2 regions of the Marinococcus sp. LNHM3E3-2.2 genome follow, and region 2 is predicted to be linked to the other one. Evidence: riboswitches for the same ligand, from Rfam matches in the RefSeq annotation. Region 2 holds a riboswitch; the other holds the start of a gene.
The links. A riboswitch is a leader RNA that binds a small molecule or an ion and turns the genes downstream of it on or off. The one in region 2 is predicted to bind thiamine pyrophosphate.

Region 1 (4,425 bases), on a different contig from region 2:
AGGGACAAGTTTTGGTTTATTCCAGGATGCTACGGTATTCTTAGCTTAATAATAGTAATAGGCGCTTCTATCATGGATCAGCAGGTGCTGCGGCCGGTTTACAATAATATGCCTTCTATGCTGATCGTGGAAAATAACACTGCTACTTCTTTATACAGTGCATTAGTGACGGCATTGCTGACGTTGACAACCATAAGTTTTTCTTCGATTATGGTCGTTCTGACCACGTATGCCACACAGTTTACCCCAAGGGCTCTGCAGGATTTCATGAAAAGCCCGACGACGCAGCATACACTTGGGGTATTTACGTTTGGGGTATTATTTACTCTGGTAAATATGCTGCTTTTTTCGAGCGAAGGCAGTAGCCAAATTTTGATGCCAATGCTGACAGTTCTTGTGGCGCTTGGCTGTCTGGCTTTTTTTATTATCTTTATTTATCACTCCACCCAGTGGCTGCAGGTGAATCATTTGATCAGCCATATAAGATCTGATGCCTCCAGGGTGATCCGGGATGCCTACACTTATTCGGGGGTGCACAGCTTCAGCGAATGGAGCGATGATTTTCGAAATGACGAAGAAGCAATCGTTTATGCCGAACGGTCGGGGTATACCAATATGGTGAAAATGCCTGAACTGATTGAATGGGCCAGGCAGCAGGGAGCCGTGGTCGAATGCCTGTTCCAGGTAGGAGACTACGTTCATCAGGGAGAGCCTTTATTTCGCTATTGGTCAAAGCATAGTTTATCCTCGAAAATATTGAGAAGTTTTTTATTAGTAGGAGAAGAGAGAAGCAATGTTCAGGACATTGAATTCTCCATGCAGAAAATTGTAGAAATAGCGCTGCGGGCCATTTCGCCTGCAATCAATGATCCACACACAGCAGCGAACTGCATCAACCGTATTGGGGCACTGCTTTCCGAACTCAGCCATGAACACAAAAATGACCAATACTTCGCTGACAATCAGAATGAGCTGCGGTTATTCATGCCTGTAAAACCCTTTAGGGAGTATTTATATAAAAGCTTTTATCAGGTGAGATTGTACGGTTACGAAGATATTTCGGTAATGGGAGCCTGCATGGAAGCACTGACGATGCTCGTGAAAACAGGAGATCCGTCTGTGTTAAAGGAAGTGGATTCATTTTCCCGTTACATGGAGCAGGCGGTCGCTCCGGAACAGCTTGCGGACTGGGACAGGGAATACTGGGAGGAGCGTGTGCAGAAAAAGAACACAGCTCTGCATCAGGCACTTACAAAAAGTAAGCAGATAACTTGAAACAGCCAGTAACGTGCGTGTATGATATGTAAATGAAGTTCAACACGAAAGGATGAAAGTTCAAATGAAAGTAGCAGCTATCGTAGGAAGTATTCGCCAGGAATCATTTAACGGAAAGTTAGTGGAGTACATGCAGGATCGTTACAGTGACATCATGGATATTGATATTTTAGATATCCGCGATCTTCCGCACTATGATCAGGATGAGGAAAGCAACGCTCCGGACTATGTGCAGGAATACAAGCGTTCTGTACGTGAAGCGGACGCCGTGCTTATCGCCACTCCGGAATATAACGGTTCGATTTCCGGCGTGCTTAAAAATGCTCTTGACTGGAACTCCCGGGTCGATTACGACTTTGCCGGCAAACCAACCATGCTTGTAGGAGCTTCTCTTGGAGGCCTGGGCACAGTGAAAGCGCAGATGCATCTTCGACAGATTCTGAGCGCTCCCGGTATGAGTGCAAAAGTACTGCCTGGAAATGAAGTACTGATCGGAGCCGTCCATGAAAAAATGAATGAAAACGGAGATTTAACAGATCAGGGCACGATTGATTTTCTTGATAATGTCGTAGCCGAATTCGAACGTTTTTATCAGGAAACGCGGGCTGTGGCTAACCGCGCGTAATATGCAGAAAAACCCTGCTGGCATAGGCCTGCAGGGTTTTTGAATGCAGATTTTTGCTCAGAGGGAGAAGGCGGATTATAAAAATCACCTTTGACTTCCTGACATAATATGATAAAGTGTAGACAACTTAATAGGGAATCCACTAGGGGTGCCGAAAGCGGCTGAGATAAGGACTAACCTTAATCCCTTTGAACCTGATCTGGTTAAGGCCAGCGTAGGAAAGTGGAGACGGCAGAATACGTCTATTTCAAAAGCACAAGCTTTACCATAGAGGACGTTTATTCTAAGCCACTCCACCAATGGAGTGGCTTTTTTTACCCCATTGGTCCTGACTGCCCGTAGTGGTTCCCTCCTAATTTAAAGGAGGAAGTTACAATGAAATTTTCAGAGCTTTTATGGCAGGACACAGAGCACATTTTTGAAGCCTGCTGGAGAAATCCGTTTGTACAGGGTATCGGGAAAGGGGAGCTCCCAAAAGCATCTCTTATCCATTACGTGAAGCAGGATTTTGAATACTTAAACGCCATGATCAAGGCAAAAGCAATTGGGGTAACAAAGTGTACGTCAAGAGAAGACATGGTTATGTTTAAAGATACCATTGATTTTGTTTTAAACAGCGAAACGCACCCGCATCATAATTTGTGTGAGCAGGCGGGCGTGGGCTATGAGGAATTGCAGGGCTATGCGCTTGCTCCGGTATCTCAGCATTACGTGCTTCACATGCTGCACCATGCCGAAAAAGGAACACTTGGTGATGTAATTGCGGTAACGCTTGCCTGCCCGTGGGTGTATTTGTATGTGGGTGAAAGGCTGATGGAGGAAGTGCAGCCGGACGAAACCCATCCGTTCAATGACTGGATTCGTTTTTACGGGGACCGTGAGGAACGGGAAATGTACAAATATATTGACCGCCTCGATGAACTGGCAGAAACAGTCACAGAAGAAGAAAAACAGCGCTGGCGGACGTTGTTTATGGAAGGATGCCAGCTTGAGTATATGTTTTTTGAGGACGCTTATTATGCAAAAGACTGGCCCTTTGCCAGAACGTTAACAGACGGGGAAAAAGTCTAATGATAAACAAACGCTTAAACCTCCGGGATATTGTCGTCATCTCGTTTATTTCAGCAGTTCTCGGCGTCCTTTATCTTCTTTGGGTGCTGCTGGGACAAATGGTTACCGGCATCTTCGGTCCAGTTGGAGGAGGCCTGATGGCGGGCTTCTGGATCCTTGCGCCTGTGATTTGTGCCTATATCGTTCAAAAACCGGGAGCGGCGCTGCTTTCAGAGCTTATTGCGGCCGGCACTGAAGTTATGGCGGGGTCTGTCAGTGCAGGAGCAGTGCTCGTGCTCGGCTTCACCCAGGGGCTCGCTGCAGAATTGATTTTCGCTCTGTTTTTCTACCGGGTGTTCCGTCTGCCAGTATTAATGCTTGCCGGGTCGGCCGGAACGTTTGCTGCATTTTTAACCCAGTATGTCCTTTATGGATTCAGCCAGTACGCAGGTTCTGTTGTTGTATTTATGCTGGTAACCATGCTTATAAGCGGCGCTCTTTTAGCCGGATGGGCAGGGAAAAGCTTTGCGGATGCGCTGGTAAAGACTGGAGTGCTTGACCGCTTCGCCCTTGGCCGTCAATACCGTCTCGGCCAGCAGAAGGATGCTGTATGATTTACGCAGACAAATTGACCATTGCGTACCCTTTTGCTAAGCCTTCGATAGAAGGTTTTTCAGCAGAAATATGTACTGGGGAAAACGTGCTGCTGCTCGGTCCGAGTGGTTCAGGCAAAAGTACGCTTGCTCTCGCTATCCAGGGAATTCTTCCGCGTTCTGTGGAGGCGGAGGTTTCGGGCGGTCTGAGCGTGTTTGGGGAAAATCCGGCGGTGAAAAGTATTACGGAGGCCGCCAGGCAGGCGGCGCTTTTGTTCCAGGACCCGGATACCCAGTTCTGCATGCCAACTGTTCGGGAAGAGCTTGTATTCACGCTTGAGAATCTGCGGGTGCCTGCAGGTGATATCGAGGCCCGCGTGCACGAAGCCTTACAATTTACAGATATGCTTCACTGCATTGATGCCCGTATCGACACACTGTCCGGCGGGATGAAGCAAAAAATAGCTGTTTCCTGTTTAGCTGCTGTGAATCCGCGGATATGGATTCTGGATGAACCGCTCTCCCAGCTCGATCCGGTAAGCCGGCAAGCAGTGGCTTCGCTTCTTGGCCGCATTGCAGCAGATAGTGATAAAACACTGGTTTTGATTGAGCATCAATTAAATGAAGTAATGGAGTGGGTAGACCGGGTGATCGTATTGAACCACGATGGCCAGGTGTCTGCGGATGGAAGCCCGGCACGTATATTCAATTCTCATGCAGCCGTACTCGAAGCAGAAGGAGTATGGCTGCCGGCTCCTGCAGAAGCCGGAAAGAAATTACTGAAAAAGTCAGAGAATCCCAAATCTGCTCTTCCCATTACTTTAGGGGAATGGGAAAGGTTTGCAGCGGATTATTCCGCTGCAGCAGTTCTTGCATCTCTGC
Region 2 (4,425 bases):
CTTCCTGCTGGTGAAATTCTTCAATTACAATAGTGCCGTTGCGCTCCACCACTGTTTTTTTGTGGGCGATCTGAAGCTCTTCAAGTAAATCGGCTACCGTGGTACTGTTCTCAATATTCTGTAATTGACCATTAAGCGTGATCTGCATGAATAATTCCTCCCTTTCGTATTTGAGGATCTACGGCAAACAGGTGCTTCCAGTCCTCGCGAACGCTTTTCCCCTCGATCCGGTCAGCCATCCAGCTTCCGCTCAGTGCTGAAAGCAAAATACCGTTTCTGTAATGGCCGGTCACTACCCACAAACCCCGTTCGGTCTGTCCCATATATGGCAGCCCGTCTCCTGTCTGCGGCCGGACACCGCTCCAAAGCCTTTCAATATTCGCATGCTTCAGCCCCGGCACTAAATGCACAGCTGCTTTCATCAGCTCCTGTACCGAAGCTACAGTGACACCTGTACTCGAGTCGCCGGGTTTTTCTGAAGCGCCTATAAAGATTTCCCCGTCCTTTTTCGGAACAATATACACCTGCGGAGTGTGGAGGGTGTGTCTCAAATTCTCCCGGGGCATGCGTACGGACAAACACTCCCCTTTCACCGGATAGAGGGTGAACTGCTTCTCATCCAACAGCTCCGCCCCGGCGCTTCCCCCGGTAAAAACAACTTCTTCCGCTTCAACAACTCCTTCACTTGTTTTCACACCGTAAACGCGGCCGTCAGCTTCCAAAAGACGATCCACTGAAGTATTTTCCCGTACCATTGTCCCGCGGGCCTTTGCTGCTTTGGCAAGAGCCATTGTCCATTCATAGGCACGAAGCTGGCCGTCTTTTGGAATGGACCAGGCGCCCCGTATATTTTCGGAAAGCGCCGGCTCCCTGCGCAGTGCTTCATATGGCGAAAGCCACTCCGCGCCGTAGCTGCTTCCTGCAGCGCGCTGGTATTTTTTTTCGCCCGCCTTATCCCATACAGGCTTCAGCATCCCGTTGTTCACATAGGAAACGTCCATTCCACTGATCGCTTCCACTTCAGGGACCAGTTCTTTAAACAGCGCCCGGCTTTCCAGGGCGAATTCCTGAAAAAGGCCAGGCCCCTCCCATTCAGACTGGGCTCCGAGCATACCGGCAGCCGCTTTTGATGCTCCGGAAGCGATGGTTTCTTTTTCGATGACCATCACACGACGCCCCCGTTTGCTTAACTGATATGCAAGCGAGCATCCCTGTACCCCTGCGCCCACAATAAGAACTTCTGTATCAGCCTTCATTGTCATCACTCCTTAACCGGATTCTGAGCTCTTCGGCTGCTTTCCCGGGTTCTGCCGCATCATAAAAATATGCAATGGCTGCCACCCCGGACGCTCCGCAGTTTATACCTTCTGCTGCCTTGTCAGCATCAATTCCTCCGATGGCAATCACGGGGATGCGGACGCTTTCCGCCACAGCTTTCAACGCCCGGACTCCGCGCGGCGGCTTTCCAGGTTTACTGTCTGAGGCAAACACATGACCAAAATACAGCCATGATGCCCCCTCCTGTTCACTTCTTTTCGCTGCCTCTACAGAGTGTATCGACTGCCCCCAGCTTACAGATGCCGGATAGATTGTACGACGCTCCGGCAGGTGGGTACCGGCCAGCCCATATGCAGCAGCAAGCTCCGGTTCATTATTTATGATCAGCTGCGCGGGGGCGGTTCCTTCTTTTAATGCCAGCTCGACGGCCCTTTCCTTTTCACGCTTTGTCCATTCAGGCGCCCGTATATGCACGTAATCGACGATTCCTGTGAGCTCCCTCGTTTTTTCGCCCCACGCCCCCACTGTTATATCCGGCGGCGATACCGCATGTATACACGGCTTCGGTTTGTAATCCATAAAAAAACCTCCTTCCAGAAGGAAGGAGGCTGCCTGTTAAAAGGTTCAACATGGCTGCTTCCCTCCGCTGGCTCTCCAGATCAGGTTCAAAGGGTTCCGGATGTTTCTCCGGTCTCAGCCTCAGCAGGCACCCCCAGCAAATATAATATTTTCCACAAAAAACCCCGCTTTCATTTAGAAAGCGGGGGAGATAGTCGTATTGGCATCTCTTCCCCACTTCCCTCCGCTGGTATAATCCAGATCAGGTTCAAAGGGATCAGCTTTACGCTGTCTCAGCCAACAGGCACCCCTAGTGGTTGGTATTATTTATATCATAACGCGGTACTCTTCTTCCGTCAATTCGATGCGGAATTTTATGCCTGGAAAATCGACAGCACCACCCACAGGGAAGGAACGCTTAAAATAGTCGTCACCAGTGTAATACTCGAAACAAGCTGGGGGTTGGAATCAAATTGTACAGAAATCATTGCCATGGTTGCTGCACTCGGCATCGCTGTTGAAACAACCAGCACGGTCGTTAACGTGTCGCTGGTCTGCAGCAGCAGGGCAATTACGTAAGCGAGAGCCGGCGCGAATACAAGCCGTAAAAACGTACCTGCACTAACAAGCTTCCAATCCATGCTTTTGACGGATATGCGTGCAAGCTGCATCCCCAGGATAATCATAACCACCGGTATTGCAGCGCTCGCGAGCATATCGAGGGCTTCATAATAGGTCGCTCCGACCGGTATCCCGGTCAGCTGGAAGACAATACCGGCGAGCAGTGCATAAAATACCGGCATCCGCAGTACCGTCCGGAACGCGTCAGCCGCATCCATATTGGCACTGTTTGCGATATAGACGCCTACAGTATTCATCAGCATCGTCTGAATGACCATAAAAACGATAGAGTAGGCAAAGGCTGTATCACCAAACGCAAAAGCAATTAACGGAGCACCGTAATTGCCCGCATTCATAAACACGGTAGAGAGCATCATGCCGGTTTCGTTAGCTTTCGGCCATTTACGCACGTAGGACACTAATTTGATCAGCCCGGTCATAACCGCTAAAAATACCAGGGAAAACAGAGCCATCGACAGCATATCGCTGTTCAGCTCTCTTTCATAGAATGTCCGGAAAACAAGCGCAGGCGTCAATACATAAAGAGCGACAGCCGACACCGGCCGAATATCCACTGCCTGTCTTTTCTGCAGCAAATAGCCAATCGTAAATATTAAAATGATTGGGATCAATACATTGATCAGCACACCCATGCGGAGCCCTTCCTTCTTTCCTCAAATTTAATGCCTCTTAACGCTGGCCGCTTTTTCTCAGTAATCGTGCCGCAGCATCTGCTTTAAAATACGTTTTTCTTTACGTGATACAAGAATATACAAATAATCACCGGCCTGGATTATTGTCTCACCAACCGGAGTGACCAGTTCATCGTCCCGGACAATCGCGCTGATCAGCGCAGATGCGGGAAATTCAATGCTTTGGAGCGTCTGCCCGACAATCGGCGTCGCTTCATTCGTTTGAAATTCCATAATTTCTGCGTTCGCTTTTCCGAGTGATACGAGCTCCAGGGAATGAGTTGGCGCTTCGCGGAGCGGACCGGATAGGTGAAGCCATTTCGCTAATGGAGCGATGGTCGCCCCCTGGATCAGCGCAGACGTCAGCACGATAAAGAAGACGACATTAAAAATTTGGCTGCCCGACTCCACACCAGCAACAATCGGGTATGTAGCCAAAATAATCGGCACCGCCCCGCGCAGACCTGCCCAGGATAAAAATATATTCTGCTTTGGTTTATAGCCGAAAAAGGAAGTCGACAAAAACGTAGCCAGCGGACGGGCCAAAAACATTAAAACCGCTGATAATATGAGTCCCATGGTGATGTTTGACCAGGTCAAAATGTCTCTCGGGAAAGCAAGCAATCCCAGGATGATAAACATGCTTATTTGGGACATCCACGCCATGCCCTCGTTGAACCGGTAAATCGGCTGGCGGTAAATCAAATCGGAGTTACCTATTAAAAGCGCTGCTACATATACTGCCAAAAACCCGCTTGCGCTCATGCTTGAGGTCACACTGTAGGTTAACAGCGCGAAAGCGATCGCAAACAGAGGATAGAGTCCACTAGAATCCAAGTTAATACGGTTAATGGTCCATGAGGCTGCCCATCCGAACAACCCGCCCATCGCAAGACCGGCGCCCATCTGCCAGAAAAATGCACCGGATAGCAGCCAGACGTTTGGCGAATCTGCCAATATTAATTCAATAAAGAAGAGCGTTAAAAACACCGCCATTGGGTCGTTACTCCCCGATTCCGCTTCGAGGGTGGACCCCATTTTTTTATCAATGCTCCGTCCCTTCAAAGCGGCAAAGACGGCAGCGGCGTCTGTCGAACCGACTGTAGCTCCGAGAAGCATCGCCTCGAGCCAGGTCAGATCAAGCAGCTGCTTTGCCACCAGCCCCATCAGGGCAGCCGTAAACAGAACGCCAAACGTGGCGAGCGTTACGGAAGGCCCCACCACCGGTCTGATATCGCGCCACCTTGTCTGGGTACCCCCTTCAAACAAAATAATG

Region 1: another riboswitch for thiamine pyrophosphate. It lies ahead of tenA (thiaminase II); the one in region 2 lies ahead of ACTRXF_RS07890 (thiamine phosphate synthase).

Annotation. Positions count from the first base shown of each region.
Region 1 is NZ_JBQLIC010000023.1:12,717-17,141, reverse strand. It holds gene ACTRXF_RS15865 (DUF2254 domain-containing protein) at 1-1,275, shown strand, start outside; gene ACTRXF_RS15860 (NADPH-dependent FMN reductase) at 1,340-1,900, shown strand; TPP riboswitch at 2,035-2,138, shown strand; gene tenA (thiaminase II) at 2,276-2,971, shown strand; gene ACTRXF_RS15850 (ECF transporter S component) at 2,971-3,564, shown strand; gene ACTRXF_RS15845 (ABC transporter ATP-binding protein) at 3,561-4,425, shown strand, end outside.
Region 2 is NZ_JBQLIC010000004.1:211,382-215,806, reverse strand. It holds gene thiS (sulfur carrier protein ThiS) at 1-148, opposite strand, end outside; gene thiO (glycine oxidase ThiO) at 132-1,256, opposite strand; gene ACTRXF_RS07890 (thiamine phosphate synthase) at 1,246-1,857, opposite strand; TPP riboswitch at 1,900-2,002, opposite strand; TPP riboswitch at 2,059-2,158, opposite strand; gene ACTRXF_RS07885 (AEC family transporter) at 2,211-3,110, opposite strand; gene ACTRXF_RS07880 (potassium/proton antiporter) at 3,168-4,425, opposite strand, start outside.